Regions from separate parts of the Paenibacillus sp. FSL R7-0340 genome, predicted to be linked through region 1. Evidence: a T-box and tRNA genes for the amino acid it is inferred to sense, from the RefSeq annotation. Region 1 holds a T-box; the other regions hold tRNA genes.
What was found. A T-box is a leader RNA that pairs with one kind of tRNA and senses whether it is charged. The one in region 1 lies ahead of leuS (leucine--tRNA ligase), so its partner is inferred to be a tRNA-Leu.
Positions count from the first base shown of each region.

Region 1 (8,387 bases):
GAGCTTGTTCAGATCATCGGGAGCACTATTATTTTGTACAAAGAATCCCGTGATCATAAGGAAATCGAGTTGCCTAGAGGATAACACGCGGGGAGAAAATTATGAAAATCGGTATTATGGGTGGTACATTTGACCCAATTCATATTGGACATCTGCTGGCTGGAGAAGCGGCAAGAGATGCCTATGGTCTGGATCAAGTATGGTTTATGCCTTCTCATATTCCTCCGCACAAGCATCAGGCGGGGGCGAGCGGTAAGGAGCGTCTGGAGATGACGAGTGAAGCGGTAGCGGGTCATCCTGCTTTTGAAGTGCTGGATATTGAAGTGCTTCGCGGGGGAGTATCCTATACCATTGACACGATCAAGGAGCTTCAGGAGTTGCACTCTGCTGTGGATTTTTATTTTATTATTGGTGCGGATATGGTGAACTACTTGCCTCATTGGCAGGGAATTGAGGAACTGGCGCAGCGAATTTATTTTATTGGTGTTCGGCGCCCAGGGTTCCAGCTTGCGTTGGATGAGTTGCCGCATTATTTGCAGGACAAGGTACTGCTGGCGGATATGCCAGTGGTGGACATTTCGTCGACGGATATTCGAGAGCGTGCTGCGGAAGGGCGTACCATCCGTTATCTTGTGCCTGATCGTGTGCATGACTATATTACAAGGGGCGGTTTGTATGAAGTACAGCCGTGAGCAATTAATGGAAGCCGTATCTGGTCAAATGCCTGAAAAGCGCTGGAAGCACACACTAGGTGTTATGCATACCTCAGTTGAGCTTGCGCAGCGATATGGAGCAGATCCGGATAAGGCCGAACTGGCGGCTATTTTGCATGATGTAGCGAAATATTGGCCTGTCCAGCAGATGGAAGAGGTGATTCGCAGTCATCCCGAATGTGATCAGGAGCTTTTGGAACATAACAAGCAGCTCTGGCATTCAGAGGTAGGATACTGCGTTGCAGCAAGAGATTACGGAGTGGATGATCCGGAAATAAGGAATGCGATCCGCTGGCATACGTCAGGACGCGTAGGTATGAGCCTGCTGGATAAAGTCGTGTGTCTCGCTGATTACATCGAACCGGGACGGGATTTTCCGGGGGTTGAGCATATCCGTAAACAGGCAAAGAAAAGCTTGGAGCAGGGCCTTATCGCTGGATTTGACTCCACGATTACATTGTTGCTGGAAAAGAAAAAGGTTATTTTTCCACTGACAGTCTTGTCGCGCAATGACTTGATTCAACAACTAAAACAGAGAAAAACGGAGGTTCATGAATGACCCTAACTAATGAGCAATTAATGCAAACAGCGGTTGATGCTGCAAATGATAAAAAGGCAATGAATATTGTCGCACTGGATTTGCGGGGAATATCACTAGTAGCTGATTATTTTGTCATCTGCCACGGTAATTCGGATACACAGGTACAGGCGATTGCAACAGAAATTCGCAAACGCGCTCATGATGAAGGTGTAACCATCAAAGGAATCGAAGGAATGGATTCCGCCCGTTGGGTTCTAATGGATTTGGGGGATGTCGTAGTGCATGTCTTCCATCGCGACGAGCGCGAATACTATAACATTGAACGACTCTGGTCGGATGCTAAGGTTGTGGAAAAGGTATGAGTTTGATCGCCGGTACTTATGTCACCATTATGGTGGATCGTGAGGTATCTCCTTTCGGTTATTTTCTCACTGTTGGTGAGCAGGATGTGCTGCTGCATTATACGGAGCTGACACGTGAAATCGAAGTTGGTGAACGGTTGGAGGTATTTATTTTTCACGATACAGAGGACCGTTTGGCCGCAACCATGAAAAAGCCGTTCTTGTCGTTGGGCGAAATGGCAAAACTTGAAGTGGCTGATGTGCATCCGCGTTTGGGTTGTTTCCTGGAGATGGGATTGGGTCGTCAGCTTTTGCTGCCGATTCGTGAGTTGCCAGAAAACCGAGATTTACATCCTCGGGTGGGCGACTACGTATATGCCATTATGGAGCATGACAAGCAAGGTAGACTGCGGGCTAAGCTGGCAGGGGAACAGGAGCTGGCTCCGTTGTGCTTCCACGCCCCTGATTCGTGGTTAAATACATGGGTGCAGGCGACTGTGTACAAGCCGCTTCAGATGGGCACATTCGTCCTGGTGGACGGAGGTGTGCTTGGTTTTGGAGCGATTGGAATGATTCATTCCTCGGAGCGTAACCGGATGCTTCGCTTGGGCGAAGAGGTCAAGGTACGGGTCACGCTTGTTCGGGAAGACGGTCGGGTCAATCTGGCGATGTCACCACGCAAGGAAGTAGGCCGTGATGAGGATGCGGAGCGGCTGATTGCTTTTCTGAAAGAGCGTCCGGGCGGCGGCATGCCTTATTCCGACGCAACACCGCCGGATATTATCAAGCAACGGTTCGGTATCAGTAAATCCGCCTTCAAGCGTGCAATGGGCAAGCTGATGAAGGAAGGAATGATTACACAAAAGGAAAACTGGACCTACCTGGTGGAGAAAATGCCGAAACCGAAGGACGGGAATGGGGAATAAAAAATGGCTTCTTACCGGAAGTTTGCCTATGTGTATGATGAGCTGATGCAGGACATGCCGTACCCGGACTGGTTGCGCTTTGCACGGCAGGCTTGGGATCAGTACGGGATGCCGCATACGGTGGCCGAGCTGGGCTGCGGAACGGGTTCAATTACGATCCCCCTGGTTAACTCGGGCTTCGAGGTGGCTGGAATCGACTTATCCTCTGACATGCTGGCAGTAGCCCGTCGCAAAATGGAAACCACTCCACAGGGACAGCGATTGTTTCGTGAGGGAAGCGTTCGCTGGATACAGCAGGATATGAGAGAATGGATTTTACCCGAGCCTGTGGATTCTGTAATTTCTTTTTGCGATTGTTTGAATTACTTGTTGGAGGAAGAAGATATAATTTCTACTTTTCGCAGAACGCATGCTGGTCTAAAGCCTGGCGGAACCTTCTTGTTCGATGTACATCATCCGCAGACGTTTTTACGCTATGATGAAGAGCAACCATTCGTACTGGATGAACGCTCTATCTCGTATATCTGGACATGTGCGTTGGACACTCCCCGTTGTGAAATTGAGCATCATCTTAGTATCTTTGCGAAAGCAGAACAAGAAGGACGCGATCTATACCAGCGTTTCGAGGAAATACATGTTCAACGTGCCTATGACCCAGACTGGATGAAGGCAGAATTGTCCAAAGCGGGTTTTCGTGATGTGAAGGTATATGCGGATTTTGAATGGGTAGAAGCAGAAGATGACGCGGCGAGACTGTTTTATGTTGCTGTAAAATAGCAAGGCTTCATTTAGCAAGTATGGGAAAAGAAAGACGCTTTTCATGATGACATGAAGGGCGTCTTTTTGCACTCATATATTCACTTTATAGCTCAGCTGAAGCTCATCACCCGGTACACCCCGAATGCCCCAGTTCTGTTTGGGTGTTTCAAATATAGTAATCTCAAGATCCTGTGGAGAAATACCCAAAAGATCGTTAATTCTTTGGAATAACAGGTTAATGAGTTGCTTCTTAGCTTCTGTCGTTCTGCCTTCAAAGATACTGATTTCAATAATGGTGTACGCCTCAGAGCGACCATCGGCATATATAAAGTCTTCCTGATCCATAGGAAAAAAACGTTGAAACCTCTTGTCAGGAGGATATTTGAACGCATCCACCACAGCAGAATGAATCACCTCTGAAAGTTGCTTTTTGATTGGATTTAGAGTTTCTTTTATTCCGTAAATTTTAATCTGTGCCATTTCTCAGCTCACCTTTCTTATCTCAACTCATCTCAACTTGAAGCGATTTAATTCGAAATCATTATAAAACATTCGTATGCATGTGTCATGAACAATTAGTATGAAGAGGGTCTTTAACACCAAAGGTAGTCCTTATTTGACTTTTTTCGCGGTTTTCAATATAATAGTGCCATTATTAACGGTTAAACAATCGCTGATGAGGAATAGTAGCTTTGTCTGGACATGTAGAGAGCTGGCGGGTGGTGCAAGCCGGTTGACAGTGCAAAGTGAACTCGCCTCGGAGATATGCGTCCAACGCAGGAACGCCCTATACAGGTGCTTGTATCCTGTTATTAACCCGCATCGGATCACCTCCGTTATCAGGTGCAAAGGGAGTAGAACGCGAAGAACGCTTTCTGCTAACTAGGGTGGTACCACGGGAATATAACCTCTCGTCCCTAGCGCTGACACGCTACGGGATGCAGAGGTTTTTTTGTTGCATACCGTTTGAGGAGGAAAAGACAATGACAGACACACAGCCGAAGCACGGCTATCAACCGCAAAGTATTGAACCAAAATGGCAGAAATATTGGGATGAGAACAAGACGTTCCGTACCGGGGAAGAGCCGGGCAAACCGAAGTTTTATGCTTTGGATATGTTTCCGTACCCATCTGGAGCCGGCCTACATGTAGGCCACCCAGAGGGCTACACAGCTACGGATATTGTTTCACGATATAAAAGAATGCGCGGCTACAACGTACTGCATCCGATGGGTTGGGACGCCTTCGGTCTGCCTGCCGAGCAGCATGCGCTGGATACAGGGGAGCACCCACGCGAAATTACGGTGAAAAATGTAAATAACTTCCGCCGTCAAATCAAATCGCTCGGCTTCTCCTACGACTGGGATCGTGAAATCAGCACGACGGATCCTGATTATTACAAATGGACACAGTGGATCTTCATCCAGCTGTACAAGCGCGGCCTTGCATATGTAGCTGAAGTACCTGTGAACTGGTGCCCGGCGCTGGGAACGGTGCTAGCGAATGAAGAAGTTATTGACGGTAAGAGTGAGCGTGGCGGTCATCCGGTCGTCCGTAAACCAATGCGTCAATGGATGCTGAAAATTACGGAATACGCGGATCGTCTGCTGGAGGATCTGGAGGAACTGGATTGGTCTGAGAGTATTAAGGATATGCAGCGGAACTGGATCGGTAAGTCTACCGGGGCAGAGGTTCGTTTTCCAATTGAAGGCTATGACGAGCAACTCACAGTATTTACAACCCGTCCAGATACACTGTTCGGCGCAAGCTACTGTGTGCTGGCACCAGAGCAGGAATTGGTGGATATTATCACTACGCCTGAGCAAAAGGATGCTGTGCAACAGTACCGTGAACAAGCTGCTCGTAAAAGCGATCTGGAGCGTACGGATCTGGCCAAGGATAAAACAGGCGTATTCACAGGAGCTTATGCAGTGAACCCGGTGAACGGCGAAAAGCTGCCGATCTGGATTGCTGACTATGTACTTGCAGGCTACGGAACTGGAGCGATTATGGCTGTACCTGCTCACGATGCGCGTGACTGGGAATTTGCCAAGCAATTCGGATTGAATATCATTGAGGTTGTCCAAGGTGGAGATGTGGCTAATGAGCCATATACTGAGGATGGACCGCACGTCAATTCCGGCCCGCTGAATGGACTTACCAACGAGGAAGCGATTCCGAAGATGATTGAATGGCTGGAAGCCGAGGGCAAAGGACACGGCAAAGTCACCTATCGCCTGCGTGACTGGCTGTTCAGCCGTCAACGCTATTGGGGCGAGCCGATTCCGGTAATTCATCTGGAGGATGGAACGATCAAAACGGTTCCTGAGGACCAACTTCCGCTCGTACTGCCGGAGATGGACAATATCAAGCCTTCAGGTACAGGTGAATCCCCGCTGGCGAACGCAACAGATTGGATCGAAACCATTGATCCTGAGACAGGTATGAAAGCACGCCGCGAGACAAATACAATGCCGCAATGGGCAGGCAGTTGCTGGTATTACCTGCGCTTTATTGATCCGAAAAATGACAAAGAGCTTGTATCCAAAGAGAAACAACGTGAATGGATGCCTGTTGATTTGTATATTGGCGGAGCGGAACATGCGGTTCTTCACTTGCTGTATGCCCGTTTCTGGCATAAGGTACTGTATGATATCGGCGTAGTGGAAACGAAAGAGCCTTTTTATAAGCTGGTCAACCAGGGTATGATTTTGGGCAATAACAATGAAAAAATGAGTAAATCACGCGGTAATGTCATTAATCCTGATGATATTGTCAATACGTTTGGCGCCGATACGCTGCGTATTTATGAGATGTTTATGGGGCCGCTGGAAGCGACCAAGCCATGGAATGAGAATGGGGTAGAGGGAGCACATCGTTTTCTGTCCCGCGTATGGCGCCTGTTTGTTTCCGAGGATGGTAGCCTGAACGATAAAATTACAAATGACGGCGGTAGCGATGAGTTCAATCGTACTTGGCACAAAACGCTGAAAAAAGTAACCGAAGATCTGGATGCACTGCGCTTCAATACAGCGATCAGCCAGCTGATGATCTTCACCAACGATGCATACAAAGCAGACCTTCTGCCGCGTGCAGCAATGGAAAACTTCGTGCAAATGCTGTCGCCGCTTGCACCCCATCTGGCCGAGGAATTGTGGCAGCTGCTGGGGCACAATGATAGCATTACCTACGCGGCCTGGCCTGCTTATGATGAAGCATGGACGGTGGACGCCGAAGTGGAAATTGTTGTGCAAGTGAATGGTAAAATTGTGCAGCGTGCAACGATTGCCAAGGATCTTGATGCTAAAGCGATGGAAGCATTCGCTGTGTCGTTGGACAATGTTCAGCAGGCACTGGCCGGCAAAACGATCCGCAAGGTAATTGCTGTACCAGGTAAGCTGGTTAATATTGTTGCCGGTTAATTGGCTTTAAGCCGAAGGAGACATCCACCTTTTGCATGTCTTCTTCATACTTGTTGTGCGTGGCCTGTATCAGCTCGGGAAAGACACTATGCAGGCTGATGTCCAACAGTGCGAGAGCTTCGGCAGTAATACCTCCGGGAACCGCTACTCTGGCCTGTAACTCGGCTGGTGTCATCCCGCCTTCCGTGAGCAGCTTTCCAGTGCCGATGATCATTTCACCGGCCAGGGCGCATAGCTCCGTACGGTCTATACCTGTAGCTTGAACTGCGGCTTGAATCCACTGGTCCATAAAAAAGGCCAAGAAAGCAGGACCGCAACTCGAAAAATCCGACGTGATTCGAGTATAAGATTCTTTAACCCGAATCGGCCTGCTGATGTGGGACATAAGCTCTTCCAGAAGGGTGCGGTCCTCCTCTGTAATCCGGCTTCCATGGATGCATAGTGAGGCTCCGCTGCCCACTTGGTGGGTGATACTGGGAATAATTTTGGACACTTTGGCTTTCAGTGCATGCTCCAAAATACGAATCTGCACCGGGCTTGTGATAGATACGACGATTTGCTCTTCTGTAATGACGTTGCGTATTTCATCCGTTACGGCTTTTGATTCCAGCGGCTTCACACAGATAAACAAAACATCGCTTTCCGCTGCCGTTTCACGGTTGCTTTGGGCTGCATGCAAACCTGGATAACGACGGGCTAGCTCGGTTACCTTGGAATGCGTTCGATTGCTTGCTGATATTTGCTGCGGCTTGAGTGCGTTAGAATTAATAAAAGACTCAATTAGCAGACTTCCCATGCTGCCAGTCCCGATAAATCCAACTTTCATTGTTCAACGTCCTCCTTTCATACTTTGCGGTATAGACGCTGTGCTGTCAGCTGTCATTCTTCTTAGTGTATGCGCCTGGTCTTGGCCGACATGACGAATTTTATGTCTGAGCATGTTAGATCGTGCCCGGGGTCGTACCACTTTTTTGTAAAAATGCTCACAGCGAGACCGTATGGAGGTTGTTTGCACCCTCCGGTTTAACGGGAATTGGACAGACTTGCTCTGTTTGATTGAGACGGTGTTTTCAGTCGGCTCAATTTCCCGAAATCCATGTGGAGTAGGGGACGATACGGAAATGAAACGCGTATGGACAGGAACAGCGATAACGCTTGCTGTAATCGGGAGTGGACTTATTTTATTTGCCGGAGGACAGCGCTCTGAGCCGCAAGAAGAGTGGACTTTACTTAACCATAAGGTGGAGCAGGCTGTGGCGATGGATTCAGAGCCAAATGAGTCGCAGCGCAGCAGTGACTATGCCCAGAAAAAGCCTGCTGTAAAAGAACCCTCAGACAAAGCTGAGCGCAGTAGGAATGCCGAAGCCGCTGACAATGTGAAACGTGATACTGTGCAGATTTCTACTGGTGTATCTGCTGCTGCGAATCCGAGCTCAGACACAGGTATTGTTAGTTCGAGTGGTGCAACGACGAGTAGGACCAATACGGTAAGTGATTCGGTTACTACACCCGTTTCCGGCGAAAAAAAGGTAAACATCAACACGGCGACTGCTGCCGAGTTAATGGAGCTACCAGGGGTTGGGGCTAAAAAAGCCGAGGCTATTTTGAACTACCGTAATCAGCATGGGGCGTTCAAACGTGTGAACGATTTGGATCATGTAAAGGGAATCGGAGCTAAAATGTTG
Region 1 covers NZ_JBBOBY010000001.1:2,099,048-2,107,434, forward strand. Annotated here, with positions in the region: gene yhbY (ribosome assembly RNA-binding protein YhbY) at 1-84, shown strand, start outside; gene nadD (nicotinate-nucleotide adenylyltransferase) at 102-692, shown strand; gene yqeK (bis(5'-nucleosyl)-tetraphosphatase (symmetrical) YqeK) at 676-1,272, shown strand; gene rsfS (ribosome silencing factor) at 1,269-1,616, shown strand; gene MKX59_RS09350 (CvfB family protein) at 1,613-2,521, shown strand; gene MKX59_RS09355 (class I SAM-dependent DNA methyltransferase) at 2,525-3,298, shown strand; gene MKX59_RS09360 (tautomerase family protein) at 3,371-3,760, opposite strand; T-box leader at 3,945-4,202, shown strand; gene leuS (leucine--tRNA ligase) at 4,264-6,702, shown strand; gene comER (late competence protein ComER) at 6,683-7,528, opposite strand; gene MKX59_RS09375 (ComEA family DNA-binding protein) at 7,824-8,387, shown strand, end outside.

Region 2 (8,387 bases), 1.2 Mb from region 1:
AGTAGGGTAGTGACGCGGACTGATGGATGTCCGTCTAAGCAGTGAGGCTGGTGTGTAGGCAAATCCGCACATCGTTAAGGCTGGGCTGTGATGGGGAGCGAAAATTATAGTAGCGAAGGTCATGATCTCAGACTGCCAAGAAAAGCCTCTAGCCAGGAGAAGGTGCCCGTACCGCAAACCGACACAGGTAGGCGAGAAGAGAATTCTAAGGCGCGCGGAAGAACTCTCGTTAAGGAACTCGGCAAAATGACCCCGTAACTTCGGGAGAAGGGGTGCCTCGGTAGGGTGAATAGCCCGAGGGGGCCGCAGTGAAAAGGCCCAAGCGACTGTTTAGCAAAAACACAGGTCTGTGCGAAGCCGCAAGGCGAAGTATACGGGCTGACGCCTGCCCGGTGCTGGAAGGTTAAGGGGAGTGGTAAGCCTTCGGGCGAAGCTATGAACCGAAGCCCCAGTAAACGGCGGCCGTAACTATAACGGTCCTAAGGTAGCGAAATTCCTTGTCAGGTAAATTCTGACCCGCACGAATGGCGTAACGACTTGGGCGCTGTCTCAACGAGAGATCCGGTGAAATTTTAATACCTGTGAAGATGCAGGTTACCCGCGACAAGACGGAAAGACCCCATGGAGCTTTACTGCAGCTTGATATTGAATTTGGGTACGATCTGTACAGGATAGGTGGGAGCCGTTGAATCTTGAGCGCCAGCTTGAGAGGAGGCATCCTTGGGATACCACCCTGATCGTATCTAGGTTCTAACTTGGTACCGTGATCCGGTGCGAGGACAGTGTCAGGTGGGCAGTTTGACTGGGGCGGTCGCCTCCTAAAGAGTAACGGAGGCGCCCCAAGGTTCCCTCAGAATGGTTGGAAATCATTCGAAGAGTGCAAAGGCAGAAGGGAGCTTGACTGCGAGACCTACAAGTCGAGCAGGGACGAAAGTCGGGCTTAGTGATCCGGTGGTACCGCATGGAAGGGCCATCGCTCAACGGATAAAAGCTACCCTGGGGATAACAGGCTTATCTCCCCCAAGAGTCCACATCGACGGGGAGGTTTGGCACCTCGATGTCGGCTCATCGCATCCTGGGGCTGAAGTAGGTCCCAAGGGTTGGGCTGTTCGCCCATTAAAGCGGTACGCGAGCTGGGTTCAGAACGTCGTGAGACAGTTCGGTCCCTATCTGTCGTGGGCGTAGGAAATTTGAGAGGAGCTGTCCTTAGTACGAGAGGACCGGGATGGACGTACCGCTGGTGTACCAGTTGTTCCGCCAGGAGCACCGCTGGGTAGCTATGTACGGAAGGGATAAGCGCTGAAAGCATCTAAGCGTGAAGCCCCCCTCAAGATGAGATTTCCCAATTAGTAAGACCCCTTGAAGACGACGAGGTAGATAGGTTGGGGGTGGAAGTGCAGTAATGCATGGAGCTGACCAATACTAATCGGTCGAGGGCTTATCCTAAATAAAACGCAAATGAGTTTCGGATCCAGTTTTCAGGGTGTAACCTTGAAGGTATGTACAAGTGACATACGACAAGTGCATGGCTATTCATTCACACGATAAGTGATGAACCGAATAACCATACGGAAGAATTTACGATGTAAATTCATGTTTGGTGGCGATAGCGGAGGGGTTCCACACGTACCCATCCCGAACACGACCGTTAAGCCCTCCAGCGCCGATGGTACTTGGACCGCAGGGTCCTGGGAGAGTAGGACGTCGCCAAGCAGAGCTTTATGATTAATATTCCCTGATAGCTCAGTTGGTAGAGCACTCGACTGTTAATCGAGTTGTCACAGGTTCGAGTCCTGTTCGGGGAGCCATTTGCTCTCATAGCTCAGCAGGTAGAGTGCATCCATGGTAAGGATGAGGTCACCGGTTCGAACCCGGTTGAGAGCTTGTTATAGGATGGCCCGTTGGTCAAGGGGTTAAGACACCTCCCTTTCACGGAGGTAACAGGGGTTCGAATCCCCTACGGGTCATAGGATATTATGGAGGCTTAGCTCAGCTGGGAGAGCATCTGCCTTACAAGCAGAGGGTCGGGGGTTCGATCCCCTCAGCCTCCACCATTTTTCATCCTCTTACCTGGATGGAATCTTGGGGAATTGTGAATCATATGCATATTGGGGATTAGCCAAGCGGTAAGGCAACGGACTTTGACTCCGTCATGCATAGGTTCAAATCCTATATCCCCAGCCATTAAGAGCCATTAGCTCAGTTGGTAGAGCACCTGACTTTTAATCAGGGTGTCGAAGGTTCGAGTCCTTCATGGCTCACCATTGTATTCCATGCGCGTGTGGCGGAATTGGCAGACGCACTAGACTTAGGATCTAGCGTCTTTGACGTGGGGGTTCAAGTCCCTCCACGCGCATCTTGTTTTTGCGGACGTGGCTCAGCGGTAGAGCATCGCCTTGCCAAGGCGAGGGTCGCGGGTTCGATTCCCGTCGTCCGCTCCATATTTGCGCCCTTAGCTCAGCTGGATAGAGCGTTTGACTACGAATCAAAAGGCCGGGAGTTCGAATCTCTCAGGGCGCGCCATATTTTAAAAAATTATATCGGGATGTAGCTCAGCTTGGTAGAGCACCTGGTTTGGGACCAGGGGGTCGCATGTTCAAATCGTGTCATCCCGATACTATTTTGCGGGTGTAGTTCAATGGTAGAACTTCAGCCTTCCAAGCTGATAGCGTGGGTTCGATTCCCATCACCCGCTTACCGATTACCTAGAAGCCGAAAGGCTTCTTTTTATTTTGTCCACATTACATTTACTTCTATGTATATAAGCTAGTGCAATTATGTCTCCTGTCATGCACAGTTGGGGATGACTTGTGCATATTGTACATAGGCTCTTGTTACTTTTGACACCTAGATCCCGAATTTCCCCTCTAACGTACCCCTTTCTCCAGCAGTAAGGCTAATTTCGTGATCAAATCCTTTAAATATAGGAATCCTATAGCTATTATGGTACGAATTCATGGTGATAACTCAACAGTTGCTCTTGGGTTGTGCACATTTCCCTTTATTTATGTGGGTAAAAAGCGAAGTGTTAAAGAGGAAATACCTTAGAAACACTGAGAAAATGGCTAATTTGTGTATATCTTTGTGGATAGAAGGCTAATGGAGTTGACTTTGTCAACAAATAATAAACATATACACACTATGTCGCATGAATTTGTACCTTTAAAAACACACTCTTTATAAGAGACTGTGCATAATGTTTCACGCATCACTAGTATATACATTCATTTCTATTTATTAATTTCATATTTATTCATAACAATCCAATATTTTCTCGAAAGAAGTAATTCAAAAAGATGATTTTTTACTGTAAATTTTGCAGCTTTTCATGCGTTTTTATTGTATGATGTTAAGAAAGTGTCAAATTTCGTGTGTATACGTACCTTTGCTATAACTGTATATGGTGTGGAACAGATCAGATGGGGGGAAAAGCATGACTGAGCTTACGTTAACCGCTAACAAAAACCAATCCAACAATCTGCTACGGCGGGACGTTCGTTTTCTAGGGAATATTCTTGGTGAGGTTTTGGTTCATCAGGGTGGCAACGAACTTTTGGATATCGTGGAGAAAATACGTGAGACAAGTAAATCGTTACGTGCCGGGTATCAGCCGGAGTTGTATGAGAATTTCAAACAAATGGTCAGCGGACTGGATACGGATATTCGTCACCAGGTTATTCGCGCGTTTGCGATTTATTTTCAGTTGGTGAATATCGCTGAGCAAAACCATCGTATTCGCCGTAAGCGGGATTATGAGCATTCGGCTGGTGAAGATGTTCAGCCCGGTTCCATTGAAAGTTCCGTTCAGGAGCTTAAACAAGGGGGCTTCTCCGCTGAGGACGTTAGCAATTTGCTGAATGAGCTCTCTTTGGAGCTGGTCATGACCGCACATCCTACAGAAGCGACACGACGAGTAATACTTGATATCCACAAGCGCATTTCCGAGGACGTCATGCTGCTGGATAATCCGATGCTTACCTTGCGTGAGCGGGAACAGGTACGGGAGAATCTGCTAAACGAAGTAATTACGCTGTGGCAGACAGATGAGCTACGTGATCGCAAGCCAACTGTATTAGATGAAGTAAGAAATGGAATGTATTATTTTCACGAGACCTTGTTTCATGTACTCCCAGATGTGTACCAAGAATTGGAACGATGTTTGGACAAATATTATCCCGAACAAAAATGGCACATACCCACTTATCTGAGATTTGGTTCCTGGATCGGTGGAGACCGAGACGGCAATCCGTCTGTGACAGCTCATGTGACTTGGGAAACGTTACGTATGCAGCGCAAGTTGGCTTTGAGAGAATATCAGCACACGTTAAAGGAACTCATGGGTTACTTGAGTTTCAGCACCAGCATTGTGCGAGTTTCCGATGATCTGCTGGCTTCTATTGAAGAAGACCGTACACACATTACACTTAAAAAGATGGAAGTATGGCATAACGAAAAAGAGCCTTATCGCATTAAACTAGCATTTATGATTGCTAAAGTGAACAACATCCTGGATGAAAGCAAACAGGGCACCAATGAGCGTTATAATTCTGCGGAAGAGCTCATTGCAGACCTAAATGTTATTGATAACAGCCTGCGTCATCATTTTGCCGATTATGTAGCAAACACATATATTCAAAAGATGATTCGCCAGGTAGAGTTGTTTGGATTCCATACAGCTACGCTGGATGTGCGTCAGCATAGTCAAGAACATGAAAATGCGATGACTGAAATTCTTTCTAAAATGAATATTGTGTCGGATTACAGTAAGCTGTCAGAAGAAGAAAAAATAAATCTGCTGGAAAAGCTGCTGAATGAACCTCGTCCGATTACTTCACCGTATTTAAAATATAGCGATAGCACACAGGAATGTCTTGACGTATATCGTACGATTTATTTGGCTCAGGAGGAATTCGGCAAGCAGTCCATTACAAGCTACTTGATCAGTATGACTCAGGGAGCCAGTGACTTACTGGAGGTTATGGTCTTATCCAAAGAGGTAGGCCTGTTCCGCATCGAGAAGGATGGTACTGTTATCTGTACGCTGCAATCCGTCCCTTTGTTCGAAACGATAGATGATCTGCATGCTGCACCTGATATTATGAGAAGATTGATGAACTTGCCTGTATATCGACAATCTGTGGCTGCGATGGACCAGCTTCAGGAGATTATGCTGGGATACTCGGACAGTAATAAAGATGGCGGTGTGGTTACAGCGAACTGGGAACTTCGGGTCGCTATGAATAGCATTACGGAAGTAGTTAATGAGTTTGGCGTAAAAGTGAAGTTTTTCCACGGTCGTGGAGGTGCGCTGGGTCGTGGTGGAATGCCACTTAATCGCAGTATTTTGGCTCAGCCTCCTCATACGATTGGAGGCGGAATCAAGATTACGGAGCAAGGCGAAGTACTATCATCCCGATACTCGCTTAGAGGCATCGCGTACCGGAGCTTGGAGCAGGCAACATCGGCGCTGATTACGGCTGTGGCATATCATCGTTCCGGGAAGAAGGAAGTGTTTGAGGAGAGCTGGGAGGAGATTATCGCCCGCATTTCCCAAGTATCACTGGATAAGTATCAGGATTTGATTTTCCGAGATCCAGATTTCTTCAACTTCTTCAAAGAATCTACACCGTTGCCTGAGGTGGGCGAGCTGAATATTGGATCTCGTCCGTCCAAGCGTAAGAACAGCGAACGTTTTGAGGACTTGCGCGCCATTCCATGGGTTTTTGCATGGACACAAAGCCGTTACTTATTACCTGCGTGGTATGCGGCTGGAACAGGTTTGCAAAGCTTCTATCAAAACAATGAGGATAACCTTAAAGTGCTGCAAACGATGTTTAGGGACTCTGCTTTCTTCCGGTCACTTATTGATACACTGCAAATGGCAATCGCTAAAGCGGATTTACTGATTGCAGAAGAGTACGCTGGAATGTCGGATAACGAAGAGGCCCGGCAGCGCATTTTCGGACAGATTTCAGCGGAGTTCAAGCTGACATCTGAGTTGATTTTGAAAATAACCGGACAATCCGAGATTTTGGACGACGTGCCGGTTATTCAGGAATCTATCCGGTTGCGTAATCCTTATGTTGATCCGTTAAGTTACTTGCAGGTTCAATTGCTAAGTGAGCTACGGGAGCTGCGGGATCAGAACGGTGATGACACTGAAATGCTGCGTGAGGTATTGTTGACGATTAACGGAATTGCCGCAGGCTTAAGAAATACGGGCTGATATAGTGTGGTTGTACGAATACAGGCAATCGGGTACTCATGGGGTGCCCGATTGTGCTGTTTGTATATTGATGGCAGGTGTGCTTGCAGTTAGTAACAATACTACAGTTGATTTCCGGATAAAATTAAACTACGATGAATAATCATAAACATGTAGTAAGTAACCCATCAGCAAGTCTGGGGGAGTATAGAGTGGATAATATGGAAAGCCGCTTGGTGAGGCTGGTACAGAAAGGTGATCAGCGAGCTTTTGCGGAGTTAGTCGAGTTATATAAAGATCGGATTTTTCATCTTTCCTACCGGATGCTAGGTAATCGCCATGAGGCGGAGGATCTGGTGCAGGAAACTTTTTTGCGTGTGTATCGTAATTTGGAAAAATACGATCATGGACAGAAGTTCTCAACCTGGATTTATCGAATTGCTACAAATCTGTGCATTGATCGTCTGCGAAGGAGAAAACCTACATACTCACTTGATGCTGAAATGAATGATCAGGAAGGTGTCGATGGGTACGCCATGCTCGCCAGTGAAGAGCTTACCCCTGAGGGGAGTACGCTTCTGTCCGAAACGCAGGCTTTAATTCATGACGCCATTGACAGCCTTCCGGATAAATATAGGACGATTATGGTTTTACGGTACTTGCAGGAGCTTTCCTTACAGGAAATCAGCGATGTGCTCAATCTCCCAGTCACCACGATTAAGACAAGAGTACACAGGGGCCGGGATTTTCTGCGCAAAAAACTGGAGCACAAGCTATAGATCATGCGCATAGATTCTAGGAAAAGAGTCTGCGTAGATGTTTTTATGAAACATAATGCTCGTTGTAACGTATGTAAGATGAGCAAAGTTTCTAAGCCGGAGCATGTTATGTTGAGAAACACGGAAGAATATTAGAAAGGATTGGCTCATATGGATTGCAAACAAGCCGTCTCTTTTATGCATGACTATCTAGATGGCGACCTGTCTGAGCAGGACAAACATGAGTTGGAACAGCACTTGTTAGACTGCCCGGAATGCCGCATGCGTTTTAAAGAGCTGGAGCGGACGGATGCGATGCTTTACGGTACACGCTATCATCAAGTGCCGTGTGTATCGGATGAGCTGACATTTCGCATTATGAATGCTTTGCCACCGCATAAAAGACAGACTGCGGTGCCTATGCTGACGTGGGTGAAAAGGCATCCCGCTGTAACAGCCGCTGCCTTCTTCCTTATTGTTATATGCTCAAGCATGGCCAGCTTTTCTAGCACGGACCATCAATTGGTAGTCAAAGGAAGCCAACTGGATCAAGTCGTTATTCAGGGTGATACTGTGATTGTGCCTGAAGGGAAATCCATTGCCGGAGATCTAACAGTGCAAAATGGTGAAGCCCGTGTATACGGCGATGTGGAAGGAAATGTAACTGTAATTGATGGTTCTTATTATCAAGCGTCCACCGCTCATATTGCAGGACAGGTTAAAAGTATTGATCAAACCTTGGATTGGATTTGGTACAAGGTTACTGATTTATTCGGGGGACCCTCTTCTCCATAAAAGAAGCTTGAAATGGCAAGGACGATATCGAGCGCCTCTTTCCGCTGGAAAAGGCGTTTTTTTGTATATGAAGCTGGCGAATTGTACTGTATTTTACTGATTTTAGCGGTTCTTTTGTCACACAGCTTGCAACGTGAGCCTGATCGTTATAACCTAGATAGAGAGAGCATACTGTGTACATATTACACCCACTCACTACAGAAAATTGCGGGGGCATGCGCATGTTGGATTATTTTGCGGACCTGACTTGGAAAGAGTCCATTAAAGATATTATCGACATTTTGATCGTAACCTATATTATGTATCAGCTTATTTTACTTGTTCGCGGAACGCGTGCAGTTCAATTGTTGAAAGGGATTCTGTTTCTGGTTGTCATTTGGGCGGTTAGTACCTGGTTTGATTTGTATACCCTCAAGTGGTTGATGAACCAGATGTTCACCTTTGGTGTGGTGGCTATCTTTATTATTTTTCAGCCTGAGTTGCGTCGTGCACTAGAACAGTTGGGGCGTGGCAAACTATTTGGGCGTTCGTCTGCGGATGATGAAGAGATTAACAAGTTAATCGGAGAAATGATTAAGGCGCTGAATTATTTATCACGTAGGAAAATAGGAGCTTTGGTCGTATTTGAG
Region 2 covers NZ_JBBOBY010000001.1:905,468-913,854, forward strand. Annotated here, with positions in the region: rRNA gene MKX59_RS04025 (23S ribosomal RNA) at 1-1,446, shown strand, start outside; rRNA gene rrf (5S ribosomal RNA) at 1,597-1,713, shown strand; tRNA gene MKX59_RS04035 (tRNA-Asn) at 1,733-1,808, shown strand; tRNA gene MKX59_RS04040 (tRNA-Thr) at 1,812-1,884, shown strand; tRNA gene MKX59_RS04045 (tRNA-Glu) at 1,896-1,967, shown strand; tRNA gene MKX59_RS04050 (tRNA-Val) at 1,979-2,054, shown strand; tRNA gene MKX59_RS04055 (tRNA-Gln) at 2,110-2,184, shown strand; tRNA gene MKX59_RS04060 (tRNA-Lys) at 2,189-2,264, shown strand; tRNA gene MKX59_RS04065 (tRNA-Leu) at 2,276-2,356, shown strand; tRNA gene MKX59_RS04070 (tRNA-Gly) at 2,367-2,441, shown strand; tRNA gene MKX59_RS04075 (tRNA-Arg) at 2,447-2,523, shown strand; tRNA gene MKX59_RS04080 (tRNA-Pro) at 2,542-2,615, shown strand; tRNA gene MKX59_RS04085 (tRNA-Gly) at 2,625-2,695, shown strand; gene ppc (phosphoenolpyruvate carboxylase) at 3,434-6,226, shown strand; gene sigW (RNA polymerase sigma factor SigW) at 6,418-6,984, shown strand; gene MKX59_RS04100 (anti-sigma factor) at 7,135-7,758, shown strand; gene cdaA (diadenylate cyclase CdaA) at 7,980-8,387, shown strand, end outside.
Region 2: it has a tRNA-Leu gene. The T-box ahead of leuS (leucine--tRNA ligase) is inferred to sense a tRNA for this amino acid. The anticodon was not compared.

Region 3 (8,387 bases), 480 kb from region 1:
TCCTTGTGTACCACTTACATGAGAAGTAGCCCCATCAGCGCCTAATACAGTATAACTTCCGGTACTCGCAATATCAAACAGTGTGCTTGGGAGTCCGCCCATCGCTGAGCGAAACATATCTGGATATTTCACTTTCAAAGGGGATCCGTCCGCTTCAACCTCCAACACTCGCCCTGATGGACCACGTTTGGTGACATCGAGGTAATTAATAGAGGAAGGCACTGTGCCCGTGACTTTCCCTTGCAGGGATTTAGCAAGCTGAGCTGAGGTAAAGGGCCCCCGCACCCATGCATAGTCTCCGGACTGAGGCACCTTTTCTAATACAATTATCTCTTCGCCCGGCTGCGCCTTGGCTATTGGTGTAACTGTCGATTGGATTTGGGGAATAGGACGCACATTTGTATTTTCCGCAGTGACGGTGATTTTGTCTAACCCCGCTTCTGTGACACCCTCCAGTTCCTTAGCATTATCCTCACGAATATAACCTGTTTTGCCACTGGAGAGAAGTACATGATACCATTCCTGTGCTCCTTTTTGTGCCGAAGTATCCCCCGAGCTGTCTACGCTGGCAAAGGCTTCGCCACCACTGTTCCACACTTCAGAAGCATCTGCTGTCACACCGCCCGCATTAGATGAAAATACAGCTTCGACCACTTTGCCGCCGCTTTTAATGACTTCACCAGCTGTTGCATCTACAGCCTCATTGACATTGGCATGTTCCGAGCTCTTACCGTTGTAAGCCTGGCTTAACGTGCCATCTACTACATTGCCGATCTGAAACCGATTGCCTTGAGCAAGCGCGTAGCTACGAGCCGCTACCGCTTGAGCCTTGAGCGCTTCATCTGGCCATGAGGAATAGACCTCTGCTCCTACCACGGAATACAAATACTGCTCCAAAGGAACTTCGTTCACAAGCGCCAGCTGGCCTGACGTCATGCCGATCTCCATCTCGCCGCGATATGTACGCTGGGATCTTTCGACCACTTGTATTCCATTATTACCGCCGTTAACAATTACCTTGCTATTATCAGAACCACTTAGCATGTAATGAGACATCACCTGCGAGCCAGTCGTGACTCCTGCTTCCTGTCTTATAATGAGGCCGGTTTGAGTAGCATTAACTTTAGACAGCGTGAGTCTCGGCTGCTTGCTCTCCAGTTCTGTTTTCAAAGCCGACAGCTTGCTGTCATTACTTTCTTCTCCAACCCATACAGCATACTGGCCTCTTGATTGAATCACAGTAAAAGCATCAAAGCCCGCCGCAGCAATTGTCGTTCGAACGAGATTAGCTTCCTGCTCGCTTCCGTAGCTTCCTGTGGACCAATGCTTGTTTCCCTTAACCTCGGGCTGCGCTCCGGTTGCGGAGGAAATCCGCTGTACAGCAGCCTGCGCAGACTGTTCACTAGCATATATTCCCGCGTACACTTGATACACAGAGCTACCATTTTTTGAACCGATAAAAACCGTAGGTTTATCATTAGTCTTTTGCAGGGCTTGGGCCGCTTTTATCGCCGCTGCTTCATTTCCTTCAAGTACCTTCACCCGATAGCTGTCTACACTAAAACGAACCGTACTGTCTGGCAGTCCCATCCAAGTTTGAAAACTGCCTCCACTGTTCTGTCCAACACTCAGACCTCCTGATGATTTCAAGGTTACAGCGGGAACTGTCGCTTTATATTTGCTACCTAGATCCGCAAAAATCACTACACGAATATCCTCTTGGGCGGCAGCAGCGTGAACGCCCGAAGACCAAGGTATGCACACTGTAGCTAATACCATAATCGCTGCTGCTCGTTTGGCCCGGCCCATCCATGCACCGAAAATACTTTTTCGGTTAAATGCTTCTCCACTCATTTCTGGCTCCCCCAATCTAGCTGTCTAGCACTTATATTGCGTAATTTATCGGGATCTCGACCCTTGTCTGTCCCTTTAAATACATCGGCGGAATAAACCAAAATATGAACCCGCTCGAATCTTACTTACATTCTCACTTCCCTCAATCATCCGTCAGCCGATATCGTATTCACCATACTTGCGTGTAACCATGCAATGATTTTTTTAAAAGTGCATCATGTTTCCTAATCACCGTGGATCCGTTGGCATTGGAATTCCAAGGTGGCCATATGCCGCCGGAGTCACTGTTCGTCCCCGAGGTGTTCTTTGTAAAAGGCCAATTTGTAACAAATAGGGCTCGTACACATCCTCAATTGTCTGGCTCTCCTCCCCAATGGTTGCAGCAATTGTGTCCAATCCTACAGGCCCGCCCCGGAATGAATGAATCATGGCCTTAAGCATTTTATGATCAATTTCATCAAGTCCGAGTGGATCTATTTGAAGCCTCTTTAGCGCCTCTGCAGCTAACTCAGAATGAATAATACCGTCTCCGGCAACCTGGGCAAAATCACGCACCCTTTTTAACAGTCGGTTGGCAATACGCGGTGTCCCCCGTGAACGCAATGCGATTTCCTCTGCCGCATCCCCAACAATTTCAATCTCCATAATATCCGCGTTCCTGGACACGATGTAAGCCAGCTCGTCTGTCGTATAAAACTCTAATCGACTAATAACACCAAACCGATCACGCAATGGCGCAGAGAGCAGCCCAGCGCGCGTAGTGGCCCCTATAAGGGTAAAGGGTGGCAAATCCAGACGGACCGAGCGTGCACTCGGGCCTTTACCAATCATAATGTCCAGCGCAAAATCCTCCATTGCAGGATACATGACTTCTTCCACCGTACGATGAAGGCGATGAATCTCATCAATGAACAAAACATCACCCTCTTGAAGATTGGTCAGCAATGCTGCCAAATCTCCCGGTCTTTCAATTGCAGGACCTGAAGTCGTACGCAGATTAACCCCCAACTCATTGGCGATAATGTTAGCAAGAGTTGTTTTACCCAACCCCGGCGGTCCGTACAACAGTACATGGTCCAACGCTTCTTTACGCATTTTGGCCGCTTCAATATATACTTTCAGATTTTCCTTAACCTGATTTTGCCCGATATATTCATTTAGATAACGGGGGCGAAGGCTTAGCTCCGCCGTCTGGTCTTCCATCATCAAATTGGCGGAAATAATCCGGTCATCCATATTCCATCGCTCCTCTTTTCACCAGACATTTGTTAACGGACATCAGCGTCCTATCCGGCAAACAACAGTTGCAAAGCCCGCTTCATCAAAATATCAGCAGATTCATCAGGTTTCGCATCTTTCTTCATTCTGCTCCATACCTTATCCAACTCAGCATCAGTGTAACCCAGCGCCTTGAGCGCCTCACGGGCCTCGCCCCAATATGAACCTTCGCCTTCTTCTACGACAGGCTCAGCAAACAATCCGGTTGTCATCCCCAACGAGCCAATACCGTCGAGCTTATCTTTCAAATCCAGAATCATACGTTGTGCCGTTTTTTTACCGATCCCCGGTAACTTGGTGAGAAATGTGATATTCTCCTGATAAATCGCCGTTACCACATGAGCAGGCGTACCGCCTCCTAAAATACCAAGCGCAACACGCGGTCCAATACCAGATACATCAATCAGTTTACGGAACAGCTGCTGCTCCTCACGAGTCGCAAAACCGAACAGTAAAATAGCATCTTCCCTTACATGATGGTGAATGTAAATGACCACTGAACCTTCAGTTTTGGCGAACGCGTAAGGATTCGGACAAAATACCCGGTACCCTACACCCTGCACATCTAAAACGACATATTCATTTTCCAAATGGGCCACAGAACCACGCAAGAAATCTATCATTTTCGCAATACCTCATTTAATTTTGAATTTAATCCATAAGAATGCGCATGACAAATAGCCACCGCCAAAGCATCCGCTACATCGTCCGGTTTGGGCACAACTTGAAGCTTTAGAAACATTCTAACCATTTCTTGTACCTGTTTCTTCTCAGCCTTACCATACCCTACAATAGCCTGCTTTACCTGCATCGGCGTGTATTCACCTATAGGCAAATTACGTTGTTTTGCAGCTAGTACCAGCACCCCACGTGCCTGACTTACAGACATAGCGGTTGTAACGTTGCGATTAAAAAAGAGCTTTTCCAGTGCTACCGCATCAGGCTTATATTTATCTATTAATTGCAACATGCCTTCATACACATGAAGCAGCCTTTCTTCTTCCGGTGTATGGGCCTCCGTCTGGATGCAGCCATACTGTACAGGAACCACCTTGCTGCCAATCTTGTCTACAAATCCGAAGCCCACAATGGCAATGCCCGGATCAATTCCTAAAAAACGCAAAAAAATCTCTCCCCTATCGCTCAAACATGGCGTAACTAAACAATAGCCAGACGTTATCCTTAATATAATCATGACCAAATACCATATAAAGCGAACATATGTGTCGTTCTTTTCATTATAACAAAACTTTGTATCTAATAGAGGAAAAAATTTAAACGTGAGTAAAAACATAAAAAGAGACGCTTCAAGCCTCACCTCATGGGCAATGCCTAACGTCTCCGTAGTTGTAATCAATAGTGCTGCTTTAATACCCTTTGTGTTCGCTCCACGGCAAAGTCACTAAAAGTGGAGATTACACTGTTATACTCATTTATATCCTGTACACGGATCCCCTGCTGAAGTTGTTTATACACCCCTTCTGGCAAGGCCGTCTCCATGGAACCCACATCCAATTGAAAAAAAGTGCGGATAACTTTTTCTCTTTTAGGTAGCCCTTCATACAATGTAAGCTGGCCGTCAGTGCTCAAACCCATGTATCCACGCTCTTTGCATGACTCTGACAAGTCTTCCACCCTGCGCTCCAGCCACACCTCTCCTTTGGTATTAAGTCGCCCCTTCCAATCGGGATGTTGCTTCAGTAAGGTCTCTAGCTGCTGTGAACTTAGTGTTCCCAAGGAAAGTGTTTCCGTACCACACACGTAGGTGGTTAATAGACGGGTCTTCCTGCTTATACCGGAAGCACGAATACTTTGCAGTAGTTGCATCTGTGAGGAGTGATCTTCAGTTGGGCTCAGATGTGAAGCCTCCTCCATGCTCTCCTCAGCCATGACGGTAGTAGCGAGTGGCTGTGACAACATAGCCTGCAAATAATTCGAAAACAGAATACCCAACCCTGCCAGCAAACAAGCCGCACCAAAAATGCTAAAAGCCCACACTGTTCTTCTCCACTGTTTCCAGCGCCGTTTCATCTGTTTTTTCCAACTTAATCGCTTCACAGTAATCCCTTCCGTCCCACTTTTTGTGTTAGTGTGACCTGACGATTACTGATTTATACAAAAAGATATGAATATAACAAAAAAGCCGCTGCTTCCAGCGACTTTCCTTTTGAATCGGGATGACACGATTTGAACATGCGACCCCCTGGTCCCAAACCAGGTGCTCTACCAAGCTGAGCTACATCCCGAAATAGATGCCGGTGAGAGGACTCGAACCTCCACGGTTTCCCTCACGATTTTGAGTCGCGCGCGTCTGCCAATTCCGCCACACCGGCTTATGAAGTTAATGGCGCGCCCTGAGAGATTCGAACTCCCGGCCTTTTGATTCGTAGTCAAACGCTCTATCCAGCTGAGCTAAGGGCGCAAATATGGAGCGGACGACGGGAATCGAACCCGCGACCCTCGCCTTGGCAAGGCGATGCTCTACCGCTGAGCCACGTCCGCAATATCATTATATCCATGACATATAAGTTCATGAATGGTGAGCCATGAAGGACTCGAACCTTCGACACCCTGATTAAAAGTCAGGTGCTCTACCAACTGAGCTAATGGCTCCCAACAGGGTAATATAACTTTGTGAAAATGGCGGAACTGACGGGATTCGAACCCGCGATCTCCTGCGTGACAGGCAGGCATGTTAGGCCTCTACACCACAGTTCCATAGCAGTTTACATTCAAAAGTTAATTGGTTGCGGGGGCAGGATTTGAACCTGCGACCTTCGGGTTATGAGCCCGACGAGCTACCGAACTGCTCCACCCCGCGATAATATTAGGGACTACTATTTAAATAAATGGTGGAGGCTGAGGGGCTCGAACCCCCGACCCTCTGCTTGTAAGGCAGATGCTCTCCCAGCTGAGCTAAGCCTCCATACTACTTATGACCCGTAGGGGATTCGAACCCCTGTTACCTCCGTGAAAGGGAGGTGTCTTAACCCCTTGACCAACGGGCCATACAATAAAATAATTATGGCGGAGAGAGAGGGATTCGAACCCTCGAGACGCTTTTGGCGCCTACACGATTTCCAATCGTGCTCCTTCGGCCAACTCGGACACCTCTCCATATGGCTCCCCGAACAGGACTCGAACCTGTGACAACTCGATTAACAGTCGAGTGCTCTACCAACTGAGCTATCAGGGAATATTAATCATAAAGCTCTGCTTGGCGACGTCCTACTCTCCCAGGACCCTGCGGTCCAAGTACCATCGGCGCTGGAGGGCTTAACGGTCGTGTTCGGGATGGGTACGTGTGGAACCCCTCCGCTATCGCCACCAAACATGAATTTACATCGTAAATTCTCCCGTACGGTTATTCGGTTCATCACTTATCATGTGAATGAATAGCCATGCGCTTGTTGTATGTCACTTGTACATACTTTCAAGGTTACACCCTGAAAACTGGATCCGAAACTCATTGCGTTTTATTCTTAGGATAAGCCCTCGACCGATTAGTATTGGTCAGCTCCATGCATTACTGCACTTCCACCCCCAACCTATCTACCTCGTCGTCTTCAAGGGGTCTTACTAATTGGGAAATCTCATCTTGAGGGGGGCTTCACGCTTAGATGCTTTCAGCGCTTATCCCTTCCGTACATAGCTACCCAGCGGTGCTCCTGGCGGAACAACTGGTACACCAGCGGTACGTCCATCCCGGTCCTCTCGTACTAAGGACAGCTCCTCTCAAATTTCCTACGCCCACGACAGATAGGGACCGAACTGTCTCACGACGTTCTGAACCCAGCTCGCGTACCGCTTTAATGGGCGAACAGCCCAACCCTTGGGACCTACTTCAGCCCCAGGATGCGATGAGCCGACATCGAGGTGCCAAACCTCCCCGTCGATGTGGACTCTTGGGGGAGATAAGCCTGTTATCCCCAGGGTAGCTTTTATCCGTTGAGCGATGGCCCTTCCATGCGGTACCACCGGATCACTAAGCCCGACTTTCGTCCCTGCTCGACTTGTAGGTCTCGCAGTCAAGCTCCCTTCTGCCTTTGCACTCTTCGAATGATTTCCAACCATTCTGAGGGAACCTTGGGGCGCCTCCGTTACTCTTTAGGAGGCGACCGCCCCAGTCAAACTGCCCACCTGACACTGTCCTCGCACCGGATCACGGTACCAAGTTAGAACCTAGATACGATCAGGGTGGTATCCCAAGGATGCCTCCTCTCAAGCTGGCGCTCAAGATTCAACGGCTCCCACCTATCCTGTACAGATCGTACCCAAATTCAATATCAAGCTGCAGTAAAGCTCCATGGGGTCTTTCCGTCTTGTCGCGGGTAACCTGCATCTTCACAGGTATTAAAATTTCACCGGATCTCTCGTTGAGACAGCGCCCAAGTCGTTACGCCATTCGTGCGGGTCAGAATTTACCTGACAAGGAATTTCGCTACCTTAGGACCGTTATAGTTACGGCCGCCGTTTACTGGGGCTTCGGTTCATAGCTTCGCCCGAAGGCTTACCACTCCCCTTAACCTTCCAGCACCGGGCAGGCGTCAGCCCGTATACTTCGCCTTGCGGCTTCGCACAGACCTGTGTTTTTGCTAAACAGTCGCTTGGGCCTTTTCACTGCGGCCCCCTCGGGCTATTCACCCTACCGAGGCACCCCTTCTCCCGAAGTTACGGGGTCATTTTGCCGAGTTCCTTAACGAGAGTTCTTCCGCGCGCCTTAGAATTCTCTTCTCGCCTACCTGTGTCGGTTTGCGGTACGGGCACCTTCTCCTGGCTAGAGGCTTTTCTTGGCAGTCTGAGATCATGACCTTCGCTACTATAATTTTCGCTCCCCATCACAGCCCAGCCTTACGATGTGCGGATTTGCCTACACACCAGCCTCACTGCTTAGACGGACATCCATCAGTCCGCGTCACTACCCTACTGCGTCACCCCATCGCTCATAACGGATTACGGTGGTACAGGAATTTCGACCTGTTGTCCTTCGACTACGCCTATCGGCCTCGCCTTAGGTCCCGACTTACCCTGAGCGGACGAACCTTCCTCAGGAACCCTTAGGCTTTCGGCGGATCTGATTCTCACAGATCTTTTCGTTACTCATACCGGCATTCTCACTTGAATGCAGTCCAGCGCTCCTTACGGTACACCTTCAACCCGCATTCAACGCTCCCCTACCCCTGATGCAAGCATCAAGCCATAGCTTCGGTGGTGTGTTTAGCCCCGTTACATTTTCGGCGCAGAGTCACTCGACC
Region 3 covers NZ_JBBOBY010000001.1:1,619,214-1,627,600, reverse strand. Annotated here, with positions in the region: gene MKX59_RS07315 (SpoIID/LytB domain-containing protein) at 1-1,854, opposite strand, end outside; gene ruvB (Holliday junction branch migration DNA helicase RuvB) at 2,083-3,090, opposite strand; gene ruvA (Holliday junction branch migration protein RuvA) at 3,141-3,755, opposite strand; gene ruvC (crossover junction endodeoxyribonuclease RuvC) at 3,752-4,255, opposite strand; gene MKX59_RS07295 (BofC C-terminal domain-containing protein) at 4,486-5,190, opposite strand; tRNA gene MKX59_RS07290 (tRNA-Pro) at 5,305-5,378, opposite strand; tRNA gene MKX59_RS07285 (tRNA-Leu) at 5,386-5,465, opposite strand; tRNA gene MKX59_RS07280 (tRNA-Arg) at 5,478-5,554, opposite strand; tRNA gene MKX59_RS07275 (tRNA-Gly) at 5,560-5,634, opposite strand; tRNA gene MKX59_RS07270 (tRNA-Lys) at 5,670-5,745, opposite strand; tRNA gene MKX59_RS07265 (tRNA-Asp) at 5,774-5,850, opposite strand; tRNA gene MKX59_RS07260 (tRNA-Met) at 5,877-5,953, opposite strand; tRNA gene MKX59_RS07255 (tRNA-Val) at 5,983-6,058, opposite strand; tRNA gene MKX59_RS07250 (tRNA-Glu) at 6,069-6,140, opposite strand; tRNA gene MKX59_RS07245 (tRNA-Ser) at 6,158-6,249, opposite strand; tRNA gene MKX59_RS07240 (tRNA-Asn) at 6,253-6,328, opposite strand; rRNA gene rrf (5S ribosomal RNA) at 6,348-6,464, opposite strand; rRNA gene MKX59_RS07230 (23S ribosomal RNA) at 6,616-8,387, opposite strand, start outside.
Region 3: it has a tRNA-Leu gene. The T-box ahead of leuS (leucine--tRNA ligase) is inferred to sense a tRNA for this amino acid. The anticodon was not compared.

Region 4 (5,535 bases), on a different contig from region 1:
TCAGCAAAAGAAAGCAACTTGTAAATAATCCCTTTTTCAAACTTAAAATCCCTTTCACCGTTTAGTCAACCATTATTAGCTCCAATGTTATTTCAAAACAGCTAGTTCATAAAATGTCATGTGTTCAGTTCCATTTAATATAAATATATTATTGGTAATTAACCGCTATACGACGTTAATTAGTTTTTTTGTAATCTATTTTGTTCGTTAACCCCGTTACCCCATGTGCTAGATTGTTAGAAGACATGCAACAAGGCGAAGCCTCTTGGACCCCGCCTAATGGTATTCATAATATTAGAGGCGACAAATTTCATGGGCACATTGGCCGTACGAAGGACAGCAGCACATGCCACGTAATACCTTGAGATCGTGAATGACAATCTTTCCATCCCTTGTATCTAGGGTTCCCTGCTCTTTCAGCGCGCTCAGCATCCGGTTCACACTCTCTCGTGTCGCTCCAATCATCTCACCTAATTCGGAGTGACTAAGCTTCATATTTAGTAAAATGCCATCCTTCACAGCCACGCCACATGTATTGCTAGCACGGATCAATGTAGACGCTAGCGCTCCAGTTTTACCATACAACAGTAAGTCCCGAAAGCGCGATTGCATAATGCGTTGCTTCATCGCCATCCACTGGATGAACTGAAGTGCCATTTCCCCATTTTTGGACAAGAGCGACTCCAGATCCTTAACAAGCACGACGCCTAACTCACACACATCGGCTGTTTCCGCAGTGCAGCTATACTCTTCTCCATCTATCCCGCTAAATTCCCCAATTAAGTCACCTTGATGCTGAATGGTCAGAATCAGTTCTTTACCATCTTCTGTCGATTTACGAAGTTTAACATGACCTGAATGTATATAATAAAGCTGCTCTGCATCATCGCCCTCTCGGAAAAGCATAACGCCTGCCTTTACCTTCTTCCAGGACATAATATCTTTTAGCAGATCCAAATGTTCTTCTGTCAAATAAATCTGAATTCCCGTGCGTTCCGCTTCGTCCCCAAACCGTTCCATACAAGTGGCTTGCATGTTAGCGTCCTCCTCGTGTTTACCTGATATCTATATCATAATGTTTTAATGCCTGGGTTGTTATCGGGAGAACACCTGATTTTATACCTTCCTACTCCCTGATTTACTGTGATAAATATCACTTCCGAGGTAAGCTAATGCCCCATTTATCGGCCTTTTCCCTACTCCTTACCCGACCAGATGAAAAGTCAGTGTTTCCTGCGCCTATAGATCAGGGGGTTCCCTGATCTACTTTTGTAACTGTCGGAACTACAATGAATTAGAGATATAGTTTGGTTATGAAAAAGGATGTGTCTTCTATGCTACAAATAACGGATGAAATGCGAAAAGAACTGAATCAGTTGAGAGATACTATTTATGGTGATCTCACTGCCCTTGCATTTATGTCCAAGTCGGGTGGTAAGTTGCATTGGTATTACGCCTCCGGTAGCCGAAGCAATCGCTATCGTCTTATTTCTTTTAAGATTGGCCATGGTATTGCCGGGATGGCTGTTCGCTTGGGACGTACCGTGACTGTAAGTGCTTTGCTATCAGGTAGTATACGTTTGCGTCAGGAATGTGCACTAATGCTGGCCGAGCAGCTTCACTCTGCTGTTGCTATTCCCTTTTCCAGCACAGGGGATCTGCCCAACGGTGTGCTGCTTCTTGGTAATCGTGATGTGAGGATGTTCACAGAGTCTGATGTAGCCGAGGCCACTCAAGTCGCTCAACGCCTTAGCCAACTATGTGCTTACCCTCTTACTCCATAGATCAACAATGTTTCTGTAGATAATGAAACTCATAAAATACTTGATATGACTGTCCCTAACTATCTTTGTTGATTGAAATCCCTAAAATTTGCTATGATTATGACAAAACGCACGGTTTTTTTACCGTTCGAGGGGATGACAAATTGATTCGTATACTAGTAGTGGATGATCACGTTGTCGTACGTTCTGGCCTCATGGCCCTATTGGACGGCAAAAACGGTATCAAGGTAGTAGGAGATGCAGCAGACGGGGATGAGGCAATCCACAAGGCAGTGGAGCTACAACCTAATGTGGTGCTCATGGATTTTAGCATGCCACCTGGCAAAGATGGTCTCACGGCAACCACTGAATTAAAAAAAAAGTTGCCCGACACAGAAGTCCTTATTTTAACAATGCATGATGATGAAGAATATCTGTTCCGGGCCATTCAGGCTGGAGCATCCGGATATATTTTAAAAAGCGCACCTCACGAGGAGTTGCTCGCTGCCATCCAGTCTGTAGCCGAGGGTAGTGCCTATTTGTACCCGAATGCAACCAAACGACTGATGAGTGAATATCTGGACAAAATCAAACAGGAAGGCATAGCCGGACCCTATGAATCCCTATCTGAGCGGGAAAAGGAGATTCTATCGTGGGTAGCCAAAGGATATGCCAACAAGGAAATTGCCGAGCACCTAGTGATTAGCGTCAAAACCGTAGAGTCCCATAAAAGTAACCTTATGGAGAAGCTTAACTTGAAAACACGACCTGAGCTAGTCAAATTCGCACTAAAAAAGGGGCTGCTCCATTATGAATGAACCTTCTAATCCTTTACTGCAGCATGCCTTTGGTGAATCAACCGATACATTGCTGAATGATCTAGAAATTTATATACCAGAGTCCCCTTTTCTCCATGCACTACGTAACTCACTCCACCAACTATCCAATCTAAAATTTGCTCTAGATACGTCTTCCATTGTTGCTTTGACCGATCATCGAGGTATTATTCAGTACGTGAACGACAAGTTTTGTGAGATTTCGCAATACAGTCGTGAAGAGCTGATCGGTCAGGATCATCGTCTCATTAATTCAGGCTATCATACCCCTGCCTTCATGAAAAACCTGTGGACTACAATCCGTTCAGGTGAGGTATGGCAAGGAGAAATACGTAATCGTGCTAAAGATAACAGCTACTACTGGGTGAATACTACGATCGTTCCGTTTATGGACGAGGAAGGTAAACCCTATCAGTACTTAGCGATCCGCAATGAGGTCACTAAACTGAAGAAAGTAGAAGCAGAACTCCAGTCTATGATGACGCAAGTCATGCAAATACAGGAAGAAGAACGTAAACGCTTTTCAAGAGAGCTACATGATGGGATAGGACAAAGCTTGTTTTCACTTATTATTCAGTTAGATAGCCAACTTGCCGAACAACCTAGTGCTGCTCTGGAGAGTCTTCGTTCGCAGGTGACCGACATCATCAAAGATGTTCGTGGTCTAGCGTGGGAACTTCGTCCCTCAGTTCTGGATGATTTGGGTGTCGTCCCAGCTATAAGAACCTATATTGAAAACTTCTGTTCTCATTACGGGATTGAGGTGCATTTTCAATGCACTCTACGTAAACGCCTTGATATTCGCAAGGAAATAGCAATTTATCGGATTGTACAGGAGGCATTAACGAATGTAGCCAAATACGCAGATGTAGCGGAGGCATATGTCGACGTTGAGGATCAAGATGAAATGATACAAGTGACCATTCGGGATGAGGGCATTGGATTCTCTGGAAAGTCCCAAGGAGAGGGAGTTGGATTGTTCAGTATGGAAGAACGAGCTAGAGGGGTAGGGGGATTTATGAGCATGACCTCTGCTCCAGATGAGGGAACCTCCATCCAGCTGACCATTCCCGTGTAAAAACTGTCCACTAGATCGGTTATCGGTGTATACCAGTTGTATGATCAGAACGATATACACCGATACCGAGATTATGAATAATCAATACATTGTGGGTACATGAAGATAAATACAAAAAAAGAGAGAGCTCTGTCCCCAGACAGGCTCTCTTTATTTATAAGGTGTCACCACTGAGGCAACAAGAATCCGCTATAGCAAAAAGCGGGTGATGGGAATCGAACCCACGCTACCAGCTTGGAAGGCTGGAGTTCTACCATTGAACTACACCCGCAAATCAGTATCGGGATGACACGATTTGAACATGCGACCCCCTGGTCCCAAACCAGGTGCTCTACCAAGCTGAGCTACATCCCGACATTATACTTTTTTTAAGAAATGGCGCGCCCTGAGAGATTCGAACTCCCGGCCTTTTGATTCGTAGTCAAACGCTCTATCCAGCTGAGCTAAGGGCGCATATTTAAATCCATAATGAGCAGTCAAGGCGCCACCCAGATTTGAACTGGGGATGAAGCTTTTGCAGAGCTTTGCCTTACCACTTGGCTATGGCGCCGTATGGATAATGGAGCGGACGACGGGAATCGAACCCGCGACCCTCGCCTTGGCAAGGCGATGCTCTACCGCTGAGCCACGTCCGCAAAATATGGTGCGGTCGAGAGGACTCGAACCTCCACGGGGGTTAGCCCACACGGACCTGAACCGTGCGCGTCTGCCAATTCCGCCACGACCGCAAAATAATTATAAATGGTGAGCCATGAAGGACTCGAACCTTCGACACCCTGATTAAAAGTCAGGTGCTCTACCAACTGAGCTAATGGCTCTTAATGGCTGGGGATATAGGATTTGAACCTATGCATGACGGAGTCAAAGTCCGTTGCCTTACCGCTTGGCTAATCCCCAATAAATTAAGAATAAAGGGCGGCCGATGGGGCTTGAACCCACGAATGCCGGAGTCACAGTCCGGTGCGTTAACCACTTCGCCACGACCGCCATATGATTATGAAAAGACTGGTGGAGGATGATGGATTCGAACCACCGAACCCGTAAGGGAGCAGATTTACAGTCTGATGCGTTTGGCCACTTCGCTAATCCTCCAAAATGGTGCCGGCGAGAGGACTTGAACCCCCAACCTACTGATTACAAGTCAGTTGCTCTACCAGTTGAGCTACACCGGCACATTACTCATTTCCCACTTGAAAGGTGGCTCGGGACGGAATCGAACCGCCGACACGAGGATTTTCAGTCCTCTGCTCTACCGACTGAGCTACCGAGCCATATTTTGTTTTATTACTACACCATATAATCCACACTATATATGTCAACTATATATGAGATTAAAATGGCGGAACTGACGGGATTCGAACCCGCGATCTCCTGCGTGACAGGCAGGCATGTTAGGCCTCTACACCACAGTTCCAGAGGCATTTCCAATAGGAAATTAATTGCGGGGGCAGGATTTGAACCTACGACCTTCGGGTTATGAGCCCGACGAGCTACCGAACTGCTCCACCCCGCGACATTAAAAGGGACTTATCAAATTTTCTTATGGTGGAGGCTGAGGGGCTCGAACCCCCGACCCTCTGCTTGTAAGGCAGATGCTCTCCCAGCTGAGCTAAGCCTCCATATTATGACCCGTAGGGGATTCGAACCCCTGTTACCTCCGTGAAAGGGAGGTGTCTTAACCCCTTGACCAACGGGCCTTACAAAATAAGTTCTGATTCCAATAAATTTATGGCGGAGAGAGAGGGATTCGAACCCTCGCACCACTTTCGCAGTCTAACCCCTTAGCAGAGGGTCCCCTTATAGCCACTTGGGTATCTCTCCGAGTAGCGGCAGAGGGGATCGAACCCCCGACCTCACG
Region 4 covers NZ_JBBOBY010000004.1:144-5,678, forward strand. Annotated here, with positions in the region: gene MKX59_RS27410 (Crp/Fnr family transcriptional regulator) at 295-1,035, opposite strand; gene MKX59_RS27415 (GAF domain-containing protein) at 1,335-1,784, shown strand; gene MKX59_RS27420 (response regulator) at 1,928-2,581, shown strand; gene MKX59_RS27425 (PAS domain-containing sensor histidine kinase) at 2,574-3,677, shown strand; tRNA gene MKX59_RS27430 (tRNA-Gly) at 3,878-3,948, opposite strand; tRNA gene MKX59_RS27435 (tRNA-Pro) at 3,958-4,031, opposite strand; tRNA gene MKX59_RS27440 (tRNA-Arg) at 4,054-4,130, opposite strand; tRNA gene MKX59_RS27445 (tRNA-Cys) at 4,157-4,227, opposite strand; tRNA gene MKX59_RS27450 (tRNA-Gly) at 4,238-4,312, opposite strand; tRNA gene MKX59_RS27455 (tRNA-Leu) at 4,319-4,405, opposite strand; tRNA gene MKX59_RS27460 (tRNA-Lys) at 4,420-4,495, opposite strand; tRNA gene MKX59_RS27465 (tRNA-Gln) at 4,500-4,574, opposite strand; tRNA gene MKX59_RS27470 (tRNA-His) at 4,592-4,664, opposite strand; tRNA gene MKX59_RS27475 (tRNA-Tyr) at 4,684-4,769, opposite strand; tRNA gene MKX59_RS27480 (tRNA-Thr) at 4,774-4,849, opposite strand; tRNA gene MKX59_RS27485 (tRNA-Phe) at 4,876-4,948, opposite strand; tRNA gene MKX59_RS27490 (tRNA-Asp) at 5,015-5,091, opposite strand; tRNA gene MKX59_RS27495 (tRNA-Met) at 5,117-5,190, opposite strand; tRNA gene MKX59_RS27500 (tRNA-Val) at 5,221-5,296, opposite strand; tRNA gene MKX59_RS27505 (tRNA-Glu) at 5,303-5,374, opposite strand; tRNA gene MKX59_RS27510 (tRNA-Ser) at 5,407-5,498, opposite strand; tRNA gene MKX59_RS27515 (tRNA-Met) at 5,502-5,535, opposite strand, start outside.
Region 4: it has a tRNA-Leu gene. The T-box ahead of leuS (leucine--tRNA ligase) is inferred to sense a tRNA for this amino acid. The anticodon was not compared.